DNA from 3 places in the Brevibacillus sp. SAFN-007a genome. Region 1 is predicted to be linked to each of the others. Evidence: riboswitches for the same ligand, from Rfam matches in the RefSeq annotation. Region 1 holds a riboswitch; each other region holds the start of a gene.

Region 1 (4,092 bases):
TCACCCGTTGCCACAGAAACATGTGGTTTCTGAAGTAGCCGAAGTTCCCTACGTTTTGTTTCGCCTGGAACGCGATGTAGAGACCGTAAACAGCGTGAAACAGGATCGGAATGTAGATGAAGACGAATTCAACTACAAGCAGAAGCGGAACATTTTCAATCAGACCCACCGTCTGGTTGAAAGCTTCTGCTCCACGGGTCGCCTGATAGTTGGCTGTCAAGTGAAACAGCAGGAAGAGCCCGATCGGAAACAAACCAAGAAGTGAATGCAGCTTGTGACTGAGAAAGCTATGGCCTTTCGCCATAAAATGGTCCCCCTTTCAGTGTATGTAGCGCTCTTTTATGGACCTTTCTCCCATATCCTAACCCATTGCCTGACCCATTAGACATGCCAAAAAACCGTTAGCTCTCTACACGCCTAACTTTGTCGGAATGTGTCAAAATACGAAAAAAAGTTGGGCAAAACTTTGACCAAATCCAATTGTACTCTTGTCGACAGAGAGCGTCAAGACAATGAATAGACTTAATACATTGATAGAATAGCTTTGTTCAGTTTCTCTCTTTTTTCTCCGAATCGGTCATGAAACTAGCTTCCCTCTCATAATCTAGGACAGACAGGAGGGAAGCGCGATGAAAGATACCGACCAGCTGGCAGCCTTGTTGCCGCCCGAAACCATTCCGATTGCCGAGCGTTTGCACATGCCCTATCTCGGCTACCATCTGCTCCGCGAAACATTGACGAACGCCTTGTTGGGAGACAGCGAAAGCCCGATCTTGTACTGGCTGGGAAAAGACATCGGCCGGAAAATTCCGATCCGGTCTTCTACAGGCCCGATCCTCCCGTTTATCCGCCTGGGGCTGGGGCAGCTCGATCTCGTGGAAGAGACGGCAGACGCAATCGTCTACAAGCTCACGCACACCATCCGCGACTATCAAACGCCCGAGCGACTCAGCCGCACCCTGTCCCTGGAAGCGGGAATCATCGCTGGCAGCATCGAGCAGTGGAAGGGCAGGGACACGTCCGCACAACTGGAGATCGACAGCTCGTCCCGCATTCTGATCAAGGTGCGGACGCAAACATAAGCAAACGTTCGCCTCGTTCGCCTTTGTGCGGGACACAGCGGCCCTTTTGGCATTGCCAAAGCAGCGGCCCCGCGAAACATTCAAAAAGATGCCCCCTCTGCCCGTGGGCGAGGGAGCATTTGCTTCTTATAAGCCGTGCACGACTGCCGTTTCCGCCACATCGAGTCCGTATGCCGTATGCAGGCTGCGGACGGCAAGCTCGGTTTGACCGGCAGGAATGACGCAAGACACTTTGATGTCCGACGTCGAAACCATCTTAATGGAAATTTCTTTTTCAGCCAAAACGCGGAACATCTCGGCAGCCACCCCCGGATTGTTCACCATGCCGGAGCCGACGATGGACACTTTGGTCAAGTTTTGCTCGAAATCAACTTTTTCGAAGCCCAGCTCCGCTTTGTTGTTTTCCAGCGTATCCAGCGCCTTCTTCAAGTCATCTGCCGCAACCGTAAACGAAATGTTCGTGACAGCCGCATCGTAGGAGCTTTGAATGATGATGTCCACGTTCACCTGATTGTTCGCCAGCGTATTGAACAGGCGGGACAGCGTTCCCACCTTGGCAGGCATGCCGACTACCGTGACTTTGGCGACATCCTCGTCGTGCGCGACTCCACTTACTACTCTTCCTGTTTCCATGTTGGCAACCTCCTCAACGTTCGTCCCCTCTTCGGCCGTAAAGCTGGAGCGAACCACCAGCCGTACCTTGTATTTTTTCGCCGCCTCTACCGAGCGCGGATGCAGGACGCCTGCCCCGAGATTGGCGAGCTCCAGCATCTCGTCGTACGAGATCGTATCCAGCTTGCTGGCCGCCGGCACCAGACGCGGGTCGGCCGTGTAGACACCGGCAACGTCTGTAAAAATTTCGCATTTGTCGGCATTCAGGCTGGCTGCCAGGGTAACCGCCGATGTATCCGAACCGCCGCGTCCAAGCGTCGTAATCTCTCCTTCGTCGCTAATCCCCTGGAATCCGGCCACGATCACGACCCGGCCGCGAGCGAGCTCTGCCTGGATGCGCTGTGGATCGATCTGCTTGATCCGCGCCCGGCCGTGAATGGCTTCCGTCGTCACTCCTGCCTGCCAGCCAGTCAAAGAGATAGCGTCGTACCCCTTGGCATGCAAGGCCATGGCGAGAAGGGCGATCGATACCTGCTCCCCCGTGGTCAGCAGCATATCCATCTCTCGCTCGGAAGGGTAGGCGCTGATCTGCTTGGCCATATCTACCAGGACGTCCGTAGATTTGCCCATCGCAGACACGACGACTACCAGGTCATGCCCTTCCTCTTTGTAGCTGATGATTCGGTCCGCAACTCGTAAAATTCGCTCAATGGTTCCTACAGAGGTGCCTCCGTATTTCTGCACGATCAACCCCATGCGGCTTCTCTCCCTTTTCTCATATCCACATATTCACAGACTATATCGTTTTCTCTCGTTAGGATTCGCTTGTTTCCATGCGGTCTATTTCTAGAAAATTTTTCCTGTCACTTTGCAAAAAAGGCACCGACCAGGAATGAGTCCTGCCGCTGCCTACTGTTTCGACATGCCGATTCCTCCTTCCCAAATACACGCGGACAAGGCAGCATGACAGGTCGACACCGATCCATGCTCCCATTGACACACCGTGAGATAGCTCTCCATCTGGCACCGGTTACGAGCCAGATGACAGTCCTGCATTTGTTCAATGCAGGCCCAGCATGGAGAACTACGGGTTTTTCTCCACACTTCGGCGAATTCCCCTTTCCCGCTCCCTTCACAGATACCCGATCTCAGGGTGGTACTCTTGGTTTTCGCGCCTCTACCTCACTTCATAAGGGAAGTGAGGCTACATATTCTGTTTGAAAGGCATTATATCATGGGAATCCCGGCGGTTCAATTGCTTCTTTGCAAAAAACGCTAGGATTCCAGCTTGCGCAAATGGGCCAAAATCTGTTTGGCCAGTTTGTCGCCGATTCCCAGTTGCCGAAAATCCTCCACCGTCGCCTCACGCATTTTTTTCAGCGAGCCAAAATGGGTAAACAACAGCTTGCGCCGCTTCTCGCCGATGCCCGGTATTTCGTCGAGCTTCGAGGAGAGCATCGTCTTCGTCCGGGATTGTCGGTGAAACGTAATCGCAAAACGGTGCACCTCGTCCTGAATGCGCTGCAGCAAATAGAACTCGTAGCTGTCCCGCTTCAAATTCACCGGCTCCGGCGGATCGCCGTACAACAGCTGCGCCGTTTTGTGCTTGTCGTCTTTGGCCAGACCACAGACGGGAATGTACAGCCCCAGCTCGTTTTCCAGCACGTCCATGGCGGCGCTGATCTGTCCCTTGCCCCCGTCGATGACGATCAGATCGGGCAGCGGCTGGTTTTCCTTCAACAAGCGCGAATACCGTCTGCGAATCACCTCGCGCATGGAGCCGTAGTCGTCCGGCCCTTCGACCGTCTTGATTTTGAACTTGCGGTATTCCTTTTTGTCCGGACGGCCGTCTGTAAAGACAACCATCGCCGACACCGGCTCGGTTCCCTGGATGTTGGAGTTGTCGAACGCCTCGATCCGATGAGGGACGCCGATCCCCAGCACGTGCCCCAGGTTGTGCACCGCCTGAACCGTCCGCGCGTCGTCCTTGGACATCAGGGCGAACTTTTCTTGCAGCGCAATCCGTGCGTTTTCACAAGCCATCTCCACCAGCTCGCGCTTTTTGCTGCGCTTGGGCGTCAACACCTTGACTCCCAGCCACTCGGCAAGCAGTTCCGGCTCGCTTTCCTCCGGCAGCAAAATTTCTTTGGGCAGCGCGTTTTGCTTGTCGTAGTAAAACTGGGTGACGTAGGACATGAAGTCCTCGCTCTCGCTTCCGTAGTAGGGGAAGGAGGTCGTTTGACGCTCGATCATCTTGCCCTGGCGCATGTAAAAAATTTGAATGCACATCCAGCCTTTTTCCACCGCAAAGCCGATAATGTCGCGGTCAACCGTATCGGTAAACGTAATTTTCTGCTTCTCCATCACCGCTTCAATGCTCTTGATCTGATCGCGGAAT
Region 2 (4,092 bases), on a different contig from region 1:
GGATACTTTTTTGTTCGCGTAATCGAATAAGGCGGCTTGATAGTCTTTCCATGCTTCCTCTTTGGCTGCATTGCTTTCATCCAGCGCTTTTTTCGCGGCGACGGCATTTTCGTAGTTGGCGCTCACTTCTTGCTCCACTTTTTTCTGGAGCTGTTGCTTCAAGATTTCCGCTTTGCGCAAGTCGTTCAGTGCGATTCTTCCTTTATATGTACTGATCGCGGAGTACTCGGAGATATAGTCCACTTTTACTTGGGCAAAGGCTCTTTCTGCTTCCGCTTTTACCATGTCCGGACGTTTTTGGAAGGCGAGAGCTTTGGTTTCTTCCAGTGTAGCCAGTGGGGCAGAGGCGAGTTTGCTGGTTTCCAGCAGCCATTGCTTGTCCGCTTTTTCGTTCAGCAGCTCATTGAGCTTGGCCAATGCCTGTTTGTAGCTGTTCTCCAATTCAGCCAGGTTTTCTTTGGCATCGCGGTTGGAGGACCAGGTTTGGCGCTGCATGCTGTTCTTTTGCAGCTTGATTTTTTCCGCGAGAGATTGAGCTTCAAAGTAAGCTTTTTGTACTTGCAGTTGCAAGCTGTTTTTCAAATCGGTATACGAGGCTTCGTCCATCAGCAGATTTTTTTGCGCGCTGGCGGTGTCTTCGTATTTGCTTTTGGCTTCGTCCAGCGTATTGATGTCCTCTTTCTTGATCAGTGCTTTATCCCGCAGCGTCATGAGTGTTTCATAGCGAGTGTTGTCGTAGGTGAGTTGCAGCAGTTCCAGATCCACGTTGTTTTTCAGCGCTTTTTCGACGGCATGCGCAAGAGACAAGGAAGTAATTTGCGTCTGTTCCGCTGCTGCGAGAGGCTCAGCGGCCAGAGCCAGATGGACATTGCCTGCCAAGAGAGCGGCGACCAGGGTGGTAGTAGAAAGGTGTTTGGACAATCTGGATTTCATGGTATTACCTCCTATAAAATGTAAGAAATTGTAATGATAACGATTATCATTATCGAATTTCATGAACATTATATAGTTCCCACATATATTCGTCAATATGAAACGGAAGAGGAAATAAATTTTTCGTAAACAAAAACAGATTCCCTGCGAGGGAGGGAATCTGTTGGGCTGTGGCGACGCTTTTTCTTATTCGTCCATGCTGAGATCGACTTTGTTCAGCGGCACCAGCTTGCTTTTTTTCGTATATTTGTACACGAGCCAGACGATCAAAAACAGCGGCAGGCCGATGTAGGAGACGAACACGCCGTTCCAGTCGATTTCTCCGCCAATGAACGCGGAGTAGTTCTGGCCGATAATGACGATGCAGCAAATGATGAAGGCGAAGATCGGACCAAACGGGAACAGCTTCGCCCGGTACGGCAAATCGCGCAGATCGCGTCCTTGCGCCAGATAAGCTTTGCGGAAGCGGTAATGGCTGACGGCGATTCCAAGCCAGGCGATGAACCCGGACATGCCGGAAGCATTCAACAGCCACACGTACACTTCGCCATCGCCAAACAACGAGGACAAAAACGCCAGGGCACCGATGGCCGCTGTCATGATGAGGGCGTTGACCGGAACGCCATTGCGTGTCACTTTGGCAAACCATTTGGGCGCTTTGCCTTCCTTCGCCAGCGTCCACAGCATACGGGTGGATGCGTACATGCCCGAGTTCCCCGCCGACAGAACGGACGTGAGGATCACTGCGTTCATCACGGAGGCGGCAAAGGCAAAGCCTGCTTTTTCAAACACGATCGTAAACGGACTGATGGCAATATCCGTAATATCTCCGCTGATCAGATTCGGATTGTCGTACGGTACGAGCAGCCCGATAATCAGGATGGCGAAAATATAGAAGAGCAAGATGCGCCAAAAAATCTGGCGGATCGCTTTCGGGATGTTGCGGGCAGGGTCTTCGCTCTCCCCGGCCGCTACACCGACCAGCTCGGTTCCCTGGAACGAGAACCCGGCAATCATGAACACACCGAGAAGGGCCATGAATCCGCCGTTGAATGGCGCGTCGCCTTTGGTAAAGTTTTGGAAGCCGACTGCTTCGCCGCCCATGATGCCGAAAATCATCAGGACACCGATCACGATAAAGACGATGACCGTTATGACTTTAATTAGGGCAAACCAGTATTCGGATTCGCCGTAGCTTTTGACAGACAACAAATTCAGAGCAACCATCAGGCAGAGGAACAGGGCACTCCACAAAATGGCGGGAGTATCCGGGAACCAGTATTTCATAATCAGTGCCGCGGCGGATAGCTCGACGGCAATCGTAATCGCCCAGTTGTACCAGTAATTCCAGCCCAGCGCAAAGCCGAGGGACGGATCGACGAATTTGGTGGCGTACGTAGAAAACGAGCCGGATACCGGCATGAAGGCTGCCATTTCCCCCAAGCTGGTCATCAAAAAGTAAACCATGATACTGATAGCGATGTAGGCAACCAGGGCTCCGCCCGGTCCGGCCTCGTGAATCGAGCCTCCGCTCGCCAGGAACAGACCCGTTCCGATTGAGCCGCCAATGGCGATCATCGTCAGATGGCGGGCTTTCAAACCACGTTGCAGTTGATTCTGTGACATACGATACTTGCACGACCTTTCTAAAAATTTGAGAAGGTCGGTCGGAAACGAAAAAACCGCCAATAGCCAAAAAACAGCACAGGGCGGTATGATCCAATCCCCACCAAGCCTTCACTGAAGATAGCACACCACGTTTGCCCGGCAAGCAAACGTGACAGTTCTGTCCCTTTCGGGTACAGCCCCAGCCCATGCGCACAGAGATACGTCATGAGCTTCGGCGGCTTTTCCCTTTCCTGGAGTCATTGATTTTCTCTGAATCTCGTACAGGATGACATAAAAGCCGCGACCTCTATCCTCACCGTGAATGATGAGGATAACATGTATGAAGTTGATTTATTTATCAACTATATATGATTGATGGCGATTTCGCAATGAAAAAAGTTTGGTTTCAAGATATTGCTAGGGGAGCAGTTTTGGCTATAAAAAGGAGCGGCGGGCGGGCCAGGAGCCTTGCAACTTGCGGATTTGCACGATTTGCCCCGTATGAAAAGCGTCGTGCAGGATGATGCTCATCACGCTTTGTCCGGTCGGGATGTTCGGAAGCGGCTGGTCGAACGCCTCGTCTGACAGAGCGACGAGACGTTCATGAATCTGGCGATGGACGGTTTCCATCCGCTGCACGGTGGCCTGCCAGGCTGCTTCGTCATCGGGCGTTCCCGAAGGCCGGAACGTGTCGTCGTTCGTCTCGGCGGTACCGGAAAAATCCGTGCCGGACAGGCGATGCAGCAAGCGCTCCTTGAAGTAAAGCAGGTGGCTGACATTTTCCCAAATCGTGTTGGCTGCTTCGCCTTCCGGCCGCCAGCTTGCTTGCGCAGCCGTTACGCCGGACAGGGCATCTTTAAGCGGCGGATACCAGTCTTCCTTGTCGTACGTGCATTCCCATTCATGAACAAGCAGTTCCATCCGATTCATGGGTTTCCTCCTCGTCTGTGAAACAGATTGGTGAAACGGTATAATGGCACTAAGAAGCAATTCGTAACCATCTAAACTGATTATGGTCGTTACAAAAAGGGTATCATACGCACGGTTTTGATACAAGAAGCAAAACAAACGAAAAAGCATGGGGGAAATAGCGGAGTGAACTGGCTGTGCATCGATTTTTTAAACAGTGATTGGCGCGATTGGCGCGGGTCTGGCCGCAGGGAAAATCGTCTGGAGAAGCAGGAATGGCTGGAGCAGCTGTTGCACGAATACGATTTGCAAGCCCCGCTGCCGATTGAGGAAGCGAGCGCTGCTGCTCTGGTGCGTTTGCGCCAATATTTGCGCGGGTTGCTGGAGCGGGTCGTGCGCGGAGAGGCTTTGCGTCAGGAGGAGTTGGAGGAACTGAATCAGACGCTGGCGAAGGCGCCTTTTTACGTGCGGGTCATCTCTTTGGACCAGGAAAACGGCTATGGGCAGGAGCTGGTCAGCACTTCTGGCGGCTGGGAGCTGGTGATGGCCCGCATTGCGGCTTCCTTTGCCACGCTGCTGCTTCCTGCGCATGTGCAGCGCATCAAAATTTGCGACAACGAGGATTGCCGGTGGGTATTTTAC
Region 3 (4,092 bases), on a different contig from region 1:
CCGTGTCGTACAGGTAGTTGCCTTCCCCTTTTTCAATCGCGATCGGCAGACGTTTGTAGGAAGAGACGATGTATTGTTCATCAAGCGTACGCCAGTCCATGTGCGCTCTCTCCCCTACAGTTGACGTAGCTCCTGCTTGATCTCCGTCTTGGAACGCGTTTTGTCGTCGATCTGTTTAATGACGCGCGCCGGCGTACCGGCTACCACAACGTATGGCGGCACGTCTTCAATGACGACCGCGCCCGCTGCCACAACCGCGCCTTTTCCTACGCGAACGCCTTCCAGAATCACGGCGTTGGCACCGACCACGACGTCATCTTCTACGACGACTGGTTGCGCGGAAGGCGGTTCGATGACACCTGCGATGACAGCGCCGGCGCCGATGTGGCAGTTTTTCCCGATCGTTCCGCGACCGCCGACGACAGCGTTCATGTCGATCATCGTGCCTTCGCCAATCACGGCACCGATGTTGATGGTAGCGCCCATCATGATGACGGCGTTGTTGCCGATTGTCACCTGGTCGCGGATGATCGCGCCTGGCTCGATGCGCGCCTGGATTCCTTTGGTGTCGAGCAGCGGAATCGCCGAATTGCGGCGGTCGCTTTCGACCACGTAGTCTTCGATTTTGTCCGCGTTCGCAGCCAGCACCGGCTCGATTTCTTTCCATTCGCCAAACACAACGCCAGTCTCGCCTGTGATAAACGTCTTGGAGCCGGCACCGAAGTCAATGCCCTCCAGCTTGCCTTTCACATATACTTTCACGGGTGTTTTCTTTTCGCTTTTTTGAATAAACGCGATAATTTCATTGGCATCCATCATGTTCACTGGTACATCCTCCTTTTTGATAAAAAACGTGCCTGTCAACGAAAGCAAACCGCTCTCCCGACAAAAAAAGCAATGAGTGCATTCGCTATCTCATTGCTTTCCATACTGCTCAAGCAAATCGTAAATAGCGCTCCACAAACAGGCAATTGCCTTTTGTGACAGGATGTTCATTGTTCATGAATCACCCCAGCCGCCGCTATCCGAGGGGAACAGCAACAGCTTCGGCGCCTCAGCCTTTCCTTCTTCTCCTGCCCCCTGGCAGATGACGAAAAGACGTACTCATCTTCAGCGCACCTCTATTTAGACTTCCACTATTATCATTTCATTTTACTCTACCAAAACCAATCCTTTGTGGCAACAGCTTTAGGGAAAGAAAAATAAGTGTTGACATCGAGAATCATTTTCATTATTTTATTTTTGTGAGAATGATTTTCATTATCTTATTTGGAGGGTTTACGTTATTATGAGCCGCATTTTGATGGTTTACGCAAGCATGACAGGAAATACACAGGAAGTGGCTGAAGCCATTGCCGCAGGGATTCGTTCCACCGGAAAAGACCTGGAGATAAAAGAAGTCATGGATGCGACTGCCAAGGAACTGGAAGACTACGATGCCATTTTGCTCGGCGCCTATACATGGGGGGACGGCGATCTTCCAGACGAATTCCTGGATTTTTACGAAGAAATGAACGATATCGACTTGAGCGGCAAAAAAGTAGCCGCATTCGGTTCCTGCGATTCCGCTTACGAGCATGTCGGCGCTGCTGTAGATACGCTGCTGAAAAAAGCGAGCGAGCTTGGAGCCGAAACTCCGCTGGAAGGTCTGAAAATCGAGCTTTCTCCAAACGCAAAAGAAGTGGAGATTTGTAAAGCATTTGGCGTTTCCTTCTCCGAGCTGCTCGGCTAAGACCAGCGCCGGAAAAGAAGTTGTCCAAAAAAATCCTTTTCAAGCAAGCGCTGTCATGATAGAATGTCGATCCATCTTTTCTCAAGAAGGAGGATTGGTATCATGACGTTACATACACATACGGTCTACTTGCGACCACTGCAAGCACATGACGCAGCCGAGCTTCTGAAGCTTCGGCTGCGTAATCATGCCTTCCTGCAACCGTTCGAGCCGCTGCGCTCCGCCGCCTTCCTGACGCTGAGCGGTCAGGAGGCGCAAATTGCGCAAGCGGAGCAAGACTTTGCAGCAGGGACCGCCTTCGCCTTTGGCGTGTTTTTGCGCGACACGGACGAAATGATCGGCCGCGTCGCTCTGTCAAACGTTGTGCGCGGCGCCTGGCAAAACGCGACCATCGGCTACTTCATGGATGAAGCCTGCAACGGCAAAGGCTACACCACTGCGGCCGTACGGCTTGCGCTCGCGTACGCCTTCCAGGAAGCCGGGCTGCACCGCGTACAGGCCGCTGTCATGCCCCGCAATACTCCCTCCATCCGCGTGTTGGAGAAAAACGGCTTTCGCCACGAAGGCTTGTCCTTGCGCTATTTGCAAATCAACGGCGTGTGGGAAGATCACCTCTTGTTTGCGATCACGGCAGAGGACTGGAGCTAATCATTCCTCTTTGTGTTGCTGTGCGCGCAACCGCTCCAGAATCCGCCGCTTGCGATACAGCATTCTCCCCGCCTCGGCGACATCCTGGACGGTTGAGCGATTCAGGTACGCCCCGAACAGGATTCCCGCAATCGGCACCAGTTGAAGCAGCTTTTTCCAGCCGAAATTTTCTGTATACGTCAACACAACCTCCCGCCAGCCCTGCAATTGCGCGAGGACGTCTTTTTGCGCGGCAGGCTCGTCAAAGCGCGACAGCTCAGCCAGTATCGCCTTTTTCCCGACGATATCCGAAGAAGCGAACTGGAGGCATTTGACCACGAACAGACGCTCCCGCTTGTCCTCCGGCCGATAACCGTAGCATAGCGCCATCTCTTGCAGCACTTTCAGCGACGTGCCGAGCAGCAAGGGAATATCAATCGCCAGCGTAAACATGCCGCCGATGCCTGTCGTGGCGCCCTGCACCGTCGCAAAGGTCGCGCGCGACGCTTTCAGATCGCGAGCAATCTCATCCATGAGGACGAGCGGCGCCTCTGCGACGTCTTCTGCCCGCGGCAATCCCCCGCCAGGCCCTTCCAGCCGGGGACGAAACTTGCTGTAAATCGCCGTGTCCTGGACGAGATACGTTCCCCCTGTTTCCAGAAACGCGGCCATCTCGTCCACGGCTGTCCCCAGCTTTTCTTTGACGAAATTCGGCGTCATTTTATCCAGCCAAACGAACGGAAGCCTGCCGAGCTTTTCCCAGAACCACAAATCGTTCTGGTCGCGCTCCCATGCCTCCACCTCTTCCAATGCCTGCTGCAAAACCTGTCTCGACTCCATCTGCCGCAATCCCTCCCGGATCATTGCTTCTATGTTTCTTTGCCGCGCTTCCACTGGCATTGGGTGCGAAGCAGCGATTTGATATGTGCTCGCAGCTCCTCTGCCGAAGAAAAACGGGCAAGCTCCTTCCTGTCTGTTACGATTCCCAGCTTCAAATGTTTCACTTGTCCGTTTTCGACGCAAAAGCCGAACGCTTTCAGGATCGCCATCTGTTCTTCCGTCATTCCTGCTTTCCTCCCCGCTTTGGAAAAACCCCCTTGCCTCCAGCGCGGCAAGGGGGTCATCCGTTTCGTTTCCTTTACTTCACTTCTACCGTAAAGCTCATCGTTTGATTTTGTTTCTGTTCATCCAGCTCTTTGACGTATTTTTTGTATAGGGGCACGATCGCGCACGTTTTATAACGGAGTGTGTTCGTCACTTTGACCGTGTAGACGCCAGGTTTGTTCTCGTTGGCGGCGATGATGGCTTTCAGATTGAGCGACTCATCGCCTTTGTCCACATATTCCTCGTCGGTGTTCGGCTTCAGACTCGCAATCTCTTTTCCCTCATGGAAAACCTGAATCCTGTTTTCAGAGAAAATGGTTGCCCCGCTGTAATCCTGGCTGGCGCCGATTGGCGTTTCGCCGTACGTCCAGACGAGATTCGGCATGTAGTAGGTGATCGCGTCCCCGCCGCTTCCGTCTCTGATCTTTTTGTTTCCGACCCGCTTCGCATACGTTGCCGTCAGCCGAAGCTCGCTCAGGTTGTCCAGTTCCGCGGCAGAGCTGATTCTGACCGTTTGACCGTCGCGGTATTCGTGGCCGCGGCTGTTTTTCAAAAGAATCGGGCCTGGCGAAGGAGACAGTCCCGCTTCGTTTTTGGCGCAGACGGGAGCGGACGGGACCGGACGAACG

What was found. A riboswitch is a leader RNA that binds a small molecule or an ion and turns the genes downstream of it on or off. The one in region 1 is predicted to bind lysine.
Region 2: it holds a riboswitch for lysine, as region 1 does, so the genes downstream of both, ACTHO6_RS19840 (amino acid permease) here and ACTHO6_RS14985 (aspartate kinase) in region 1, are expected to answer to the same signal.
Region 3: it holds a riboswitch for lysine, as region 1 does, so the genes downstream of both, dapD (2,3,4,5-tetrahydropyridine-2,6-dicarboxylate N-acetyltransferase) here and ACTHO6_RS14985 (aspartate kinase) in region 1, are expected to answer to the same signal.

What each region holds. Positions count from the first base shown of each region.
Region 1 is NZ_JBQCKK010000014.1:24,776-28,867, forward strand. Features, by position in the region: gene ACTHO6_RS14975 (succinate dehydrogenase cytochrome b558 subunit) at 1-304, opposite strand, end outside; gene ACTHO6_RS14980 (DUF2507 domain-containing protein) at 630-1,082, shown strand; gene ACTHO6_RS14985 (aspartate kinase) at 1,209-2,450, opposite strand; lysine riboswitch at 2,696-2,882, opposite strand; gene uvrC (excinuclease ABC subunit UvrC) at 2,970-4,092, opposite strand, start outside.
Region 2 is NZ_JBQCKK010000029.1:10,929-15,020, reverse strand. Features, by position in the region: gene ACTHO6_RS19845 (TolC family protein) at 1-933, opposite strand, end outside; gene ACTHO6_RS19840 (amino acid permease) at 1,120-2,559, opposite strand; lysine riboswitch at 2,673-2,859, opposite strand; gene ACTHO6_RS19835 (DinB family protein) at 2,977-3,471, opposite strand; gene ACTHO6_RS19830 (CGNR zinc finger domain-containing protein) at 3,637-4,092, shown strand, end outside.
Region 3 is NZ_JBQCKK010000005.1:192,791-196,882, forward strand. Features, by position in the region: gene ACTHO6_RS08875 (aspartate aminotransferase family protein) at 1-100, opposite strand, end outside; gene dapD (2,3,4,5-tetrahydropyridine-2,6-dicarboxylate N-acetyltransferase) at 115-825, opposite strand; lysine riboswitch at 943-1,132, opposite strand; gene ACTHO6_RS08885 (flavodoxin) at 1,289-1,732, shown strand; gene ACTHO6_RS08890 (GNAT family N-acetyltransferase) at 1,835-2,380, shown strand; gene ACTHO6_RS08895 (EcsC family protein) at 2,381-3,199, opposite strand; gene ACTHO6_RS08900 (hypothetical protein) at 3,229-3,423, opposite strand; gene ACTHO6_RS08905 (hypothetical protein) at 3,498-4,092, opposite strand, start outside.